DNA from 2 places in the Caloramator sp. ALD01 genome. Region 2 is predicted to be linked to the other one. Evidence: a T-box and tRNA genes for the amino acid it is inferred to sense, from the RefSeq annotation. Region 2 holds a T-box; the other holds one or more tRNA genes.
The links. A T-box is a leader RNA that pairs with one kind of tRNA and senses whether it is charged. The one in region 2 lies ahead of metG (methionine--tRNA ligase), so its partner is inferred to be a tRNA-Met.

Region 1: it has a tRNA-Met gene. The T-box ahead of metG (methionine--tRNA ligase) is inferred to sense a tRNA for this amino acid. The anticodon was not compared.

The regions. Positions count from the first base shown of each region.
Region 1 covers NZ_AXAA01000027.1:14,354-17,782, forward strand. The annotation lists gene spoIIE (stage II sporulation protein E) at 1-836, opposite strand, end outside; tRNA gene A3M9_RS0109715 (tRNA-Met) at 1,103-1,179, opposite strand; tRNA gene A3M9_RS0109720 (tRNA-Met) at 1,184-1,260, opposite strand; tRNA gene A3M9_RS0109725 (tRNA-Leu) at 1,268-1,357, opposite strand; gene A3M9_RS0109730 (S1 domain-containing RNA-binding protein) at 1,577-1,978, opposite strand; gene A3M9_RS0109735 (septum formation initiator family protein) at 2,047-2,325, opposite strand; gene yabQ (spore cortex biosynthesis protein YabQ) at 2,373-2,795, opposite strand; gene yabP (sporulation protein YabP) at 2,812-3,096, opposite strand.
Region 2 covers NZ_KI421441.1:61,779-65,207, reverse strand. The annotation lists gene A3M9_RS0112555 (RDD family protein) at 1-1,271, shown strand, start outside; T-box leader at 1,310-1,505, shown strand; gene metG (methionine--tRNA ligase) at 1,607-3,429, shown strand, end outside.

The DNA of each region.
Region 1 (3,429 bases), on a different contig from region 2:
ATAGCTGTTGCAATAACAAACGAAACTGCAACTATAAATTTATTGTAATCCTTAAAAACACCAGCAATAAGTCCACTAAAACCAAATATTCCAAGGTTAACCGCCATAGATGGATCTGAAATACCAGAGACGACACCCATTGTAACTCCTACAGCTGCTCCCATACTTGCCCCTTCACTATACCCAAAACATATTACAACCAACATAGATATAACATTTTTTAAAGAAAAACCGTATATATTAATATCCCATAGCCCTGATACTACAAGTGATAGTGCAAGTATAAAACATATAATTTCTTCTTTTGAAAAGAGCTTCCTTGATTGTTTATTGAAATACAACGGAATACCATAACTAAAAATATATGCACTTGATACCATTATAAAGGATTCGAAAATAGATACTATTATGTCATAGGGTAATATATCTAAATTAACATAAAATCTAAACGCTATATTTACTAAGATATTTATAATAAATGCCAATATAGCAAACTTATATATCTTCTTATTTTCTGATAAAAAAGGAATAAAAATCATAAGTGCCAAGACTGTTACTACGTGAGAATAAGATAAATAATTTTGAAAAGAGAGTACATAGCCTAAAGCAACAAATATAGACACCAAAAATGTTTCAAACCTATTTAAGATAGAATATGCTGCCACTAAAAAAGCTACCCCAAAGGGCATAAGTGCCTTTAACATAACCACTCTACTTACTAATAGAGCACTTAAAAGCAATAGCAAATGCCTAAAAGAAAATAAATCAATACTTATTTTTTTACGAACCTTATTATCAGCAACTCTCCTATATGGTAGTATGTCATCTCTATACATAATAACCCCCCCAATTTCAAATTGTAGGGTTATTATACCAAATATATGCAGAAATGTTTGTCATTATTACAGATGTACTACAAAAAGTTTCCGACAGTTTATTTTAAAAAAAAATAATGTGAAAAAACATTCGACTCTTTTATTCAACAGATTTTGATTTAGAAATGAAAGATATGTTGATTTGTATTGTATTTGTCGACTTGTTCTTAGAATATGCTTGACTTTATACAAAAATAAAAACGAGTAGTTTAACTACTCGTTCTTTATGGTGGCGGCGAACGGATTCGAACCGCTGACACTTCGGGTATGAACCGAATGCTCTGGCCAACTGAGCTACGCCGCCATGTTGGTTGCGGGGGGAGGATTTGAACCTCCGACCTTCGGGTTATGAGCCCGACGAGCTACCTAGCTGCTCCACCCCGCGATGTTAGTGGTGCCGGAGACCGGGGTCGAACCGGTACGGTTTTATTCAAACCGCAGGATTTTAAGTCCTGTGCGTCTGCCTGTTCCGCCACTCCGGCATATTCATTTTTTCTTCATCGCCCTGCGACATTTATTATTATATATTATCTTTTTTATTATGTCAACAGTTTTTTTGTTTTTATTTTTTATTTTTTTATCGCCTCTGTCCTGCTGACTCTTTTTATTATACAGGTTTTTTTGTCTTTGTCAACACCTAAATCCCTATCCCCTAAAAAAAAATTTAAAGGTATTTTGCTTAAGCAAAATACCTTGTATATTTACCTTCTTGAATATCCGCCACTTCTTTTTGAATCTTGACTTTTCTTTAAGTCCTGGAATCTCTCCTCACTTTCCTTTAGGAATTTTGCAAGTCTTTCTTCAAAGGAAAGATTAGCAGCTCTTCTTTTTTCTGCATCCCAATCAATCTCTGCTGGTCTTAAGGATTTCTTAGGAAGTGCCTGCCTAATAGAAAGACTTATCTTTCCATTCTCATCAATTGCAATAACCTTTACCTTAACCTTGTCTTGTTCCTTAAGATGCTTTCTAATGTCCTTTACATAGGTGTCTGAAACCTCAGAAATGTGGACTAAACCTGTCTTTCCTGAAACTTCAACAAAAGCACCAAAATTTGTAATGTTCACAACTTTGCCCTCTAAAATGTTTCCTACTTGTAGGGTCATGACGAAAAAATTCCTCCTTAAATTTAATCATATCTTATATTATATAAAAATAAATTATGGACGTCAACTTAGTTATTCTTTTTATTCTTATCAATAAACAATATCTCACCAGGCTTTATTAACCTTAGTTTTTGCCTCGCAAGACGTTCTATATAATCAGCTCTTTCACTAATTTTCAACTCCTCTTTAAGCTCTAAGTTTTGAGTTTTAACTTTATTTAAAACCTCATTGTATGCTTTAATATCTTTGTTTAATCTAAATATTATAATTTGTTGCTTTACCATAACTAATCCAAAAAACAAAAATACCAAGATACGTAGTAATACTTTTTTCTTCTTTTTCTTCATAGCTATCCCCCACATTCTTTTTTCTTTTGTATTAATTCTTCAAAGACTTAATTTTTCCTTCTAAAATTTAATATTGAATATATTAGATTTTTAAGTAATAAAAAAATAAGCCTAAAGGGATACAAAATAATCCTAAATAAAATTCTCAACAATTTAATTATAACATAAAGTAATATATTTAAAACATTATATAAATATTTACTTATACACATACTATAAACCATATATCCAAACAATATGCCCAAAAAGGTATAATACCTCAAATTTAGATTATTAGTCTTTAACATAAAAATAAATGCAACTATGCTCATTAAAATCCAAAATAAAAAATCAGATATAGAGGATAGAATATTTCTTTTAAATTTATCCTGTCTTGATAATCTATATATATCATAAAAAATGCCTATTAAAAAACCAACAGCGACTGTAGAAACAAAATATTTTATTTGAACACCTATTGGCAAAGTCATTTAATCACCCATTAGCTTACTTAAAGAGCTTCTTAAATATACTTTCACTATTGTTAGATTGTTTGTTTAAATAATTAATACCTATAATCTCCCCCTCTATACACATATCCCCATTGTCCACATTTAACCTATTTATCTTCATATTTTTACCTTTAATTATCATCTGTCCCATAATTGTACTTAAATTAATCTGTTCTTCATTGAAGTTAATAACATTTACTACCCCAGTAATATCAAGCTTTTGTCTATTTATCATATTTAAGTTATGATTTTGATTTTTAACTATTTTATTATTTTCCATAATCATCCCTCCACCCTCATATAAATAATATTCACATACTAACAATAATATAACTCCAATTTATCAACACTAACCCACATAATTCCCACATTTTATCCACATACTTATCCACAGAATGTGGATAATGATTATTAATAAAAAAAGAGATAGAAATTTATTCTATCTCAGGCTGTTGAAAAAGTCATATATTGATTAGCCCCATGAAGGATTTCTTGGGCATTCGTTCATTTCGCCAAGCAATTCTAAGCTTTTCTTTGTTTGAAAAAGTCCTACCCTCGCGATGCCATCCTCCTGATGGCCGCTCGGCTCGGCACGTCCTGTGCCGAATTACGG
Region 2 (3,429 bases):
TTTTAAAGGTTAGACTTTCTGATTATTCCTATAAAATTGCTCTTAAAAGAGAGATATTTAGAATAGCCTCAAGCTTTTTTTACATAGGTTACCTATATGCCCTTTTTGACAAAAAACTTAGAACCCTTCACGATATATCCTCAGGCGTTTATGTGGACTATGTGGATAAAAAAAGGGAGGAAACAAATACAAATAAATTAATACTATATATTTCATACTTTTTACTAATAGTTTCAATGTTAAAGGGTACCTCAAGATTTTTATTAGATGAAATTGGACAATTTGGACTTGAAAAATATGCCATATCGGATGAATACTTTCAAAGCTTTGAGGGAGATAACCTTTTAAGCTTATCCCAAGAGGAACTTTATCTTAAAACTGTAGGGCGTAGATATACTGCTATAATCGATGAGGGTGGGAAAAAGGTAATCTATAGAATATCAAATAAGTTAAAATACACAGAGGTATATAGGTTAAATAAAAATGGAGATGAATTCATAGGGGAATATAAATTTAAAGTTGATTTTCCTATTCAATTCATAGAGAGTGTAAACTATAGAGGTGAAGACAATTTTTGTGCAGTAACTCCAAAGGGAGAACTTATTATATTTTCAAACTGGGGAGATATATATGCAAAAAAATATATAAAAAATAAAGATGTTGTGAATATAAAAACTGGGGATTTAGATAAAGATGGATTAGATGAAATAGTAATATTGAATAGAAATGCAGATATTGAAATATATAAATTAAATAAAGGCGAATTAAGCACAATGTTTTTTGGTAAAATTGGAGAGGATATTTTACCATCTGCCTTTATGATTGAGGATGGAATAATTGTTTTATCAAAGGGTGAAAATAAGACAAATATATATAAATATGATTTTAAGGAAGGGCAATTTATATATAAATTTAAAAGGCAAATCAAAAGAAAGGATATAACAAATATATTTAAATTTGATGGTGGATATTTAATAAATAATATTGCACGAAATAATATGATGTTTAAGGTAGGAAATATACAAATCTTTGAGGTATTAGATACTAATTTTAAAATAAAATATAATTTTGGAAAAAGACCTGCAAGAAGATATTCCTATATGGTAAGGATAGTGGAGGAAGTTTGTGATATAGATGGAGACGGTTTAGATGAATTGGTTGTAAAATCTATTGGAAAAGATGATGTTATGGGGCATTCCTATAGAATTGAAGTATATAAACAAAATAAATTTTTACTGATGATAAATAGGATATTAACCCTGTGGTCTTGACAAAAACTATCAAATTTTGTACATTAATCTTAATAATGTTAAATGCTTTGAAGGAGAGAGTAACATAATACCGTGTCAAAAGAGAGCTGGGGTAGGTGAAAGCCAGCGGCATAGGGTTATGTGAAGATGGCTCTGGAGCACAGCAGTCGATATGTAGGCTGTTGCGGCATTGCCGTTATCCAAATTAAGGCCGAAAGGCGAAGTAGGGTGGTACCGCGATACCTCGCCCCTATATGGGGCGAGGTTTACTTTTTTATAGTATAAAAATTATAAAGTATAATAAATAATATTTCAAAAACAGATAAGTCTATAAACAATAGAAAGGAGAGAGAGATATGGAAAATAAGAGATTTTATATCACAACCCCAATTTATTATCCAAGTGATAAGCTACATATCGGTAATACCTATACAACTGTTGCAGCAGATGCATTGGCAAGATTCAAGAGATTAACAGGATATGATGTAATGTTTTTAACAGGAACAGATGAACACGGACAAAAGATACAAAGAATAGCAGAAAAAAATGGTGTTACTCCTAAAGAATACGTTGATAGGATTGTTGCTTCAATTAAGGAACTTTGGAAGACAATGAACATATCCTATGACAAATTTATAAGAACTACAGATGATTATCACGAAAAGGCAGTTCAATACATATTTAAAAAGCTATATGACAAGGGAGATATATACAAGGGATATTATGAAGGCTGGTACTGCACTCCTTGTGAATCCTTCTTTACAGAAACACAGCTAAAGGATGGTAAGTGTCCAGACTGTGGAAGAGATGTAGAATGGACGAAGGAAGAAGCGTATTTCTTTAAGCTATCTAAATATCAAGATAGATTACTAAAGTATATTGAGGAACATCCAGAATTCATTCAACCTGAAAGTAGAAAGAATGAAATGATAAATAACTTCCTAAAACCAGGACTTGAGGATTTATGCGTGTCAAGAACATCCTTTACTTGGGGAGTACCTGTAGAGTTTGATCCAAAGCACGTTGTATATGTTTGGATAGATGCCCTTGCAAACTACATAACTGCGTTAGGATATGGAAGTGAAGATGATACATTATACAAAAAATATTGGCCTGCAGATGTACATCTTGTAGGAAAGGATATAATAAGATTCCATACAATTATTTGGCCAATAATGCTTATGGCACTTGATTTACCACTACCAAAGCAGGTTTTTGGACACGGATGGCTGCTTGTTGATGGTGGAAAGATGTCAAAGTCAAAGGGAAATGTTGTAGATCCTGTTGTTCTTACAGAGCATTTTGGTGTTGATGCAGTAAGATACTATCTTTTAAGAGAGATACCATTTGGTCAAGATGGACAGTTTACAAATGAAATGTTTATAAAGAGAATAAACTCAGATCTTGCAAATGACCTTGGAAACCTTGTATCAAGAACATTAACAATGGTTGAAAAGTATTTCGATGGAGAAGTTTCAAGAGGACAAGAGGGTCAATATGATGATGAATTAAAGATTCTTGCAGTAGAGACTCCAACAAAAGTTGAAGAGCTTATGAATAAATACAGAATAAGTGATGCAATGGATGAAATATGGAAACTAATTTCAAGAGCAAACAAGTATATAGATGAAACTATGCCTTGGGTTCTTGCAAAGGACGAAAACAGCAAGGATAGACTTAAGGAAGTTTTATACAACCTATCAGAGACAATAAGATTTGTGACTACATTATTACAACCATTTATGCCAGATACAGCAGAAAAAATAAAAAATCAGTTTAACTTTGATGATTTAACTTGGGATTCAATTAAGACATTTGGAAACATTAAAAATGGAACAAGAGTAAAAAGAGGAGAACTTCTATTCCCAAGAATAGATGTTGAAAAGAAGCTTGAGGAACTTGAAAAGTTGAATAAAAAGGAAGAGAAGAAGGAGGAGAAGAAGATGGAACCTATAAAGAGTGAAATTACAATAGATGATTTTTCAAAAATAGATTTAAGGGTTGCTAAGGTTTTAGAGTGTGAAAGAATAGAGGGAGCAGATAAACTTCTAAAGTTAAAGGTTGATTTAGGTGGAGAGCAAAGACAGGTTGTTTCAGGAATTGCAAAACACTTTAAACCAGAAGAGCTTATTGGAAAAAATGTTATATTAGTTGCTAACTTAAAGCCTGTAAAATTAAG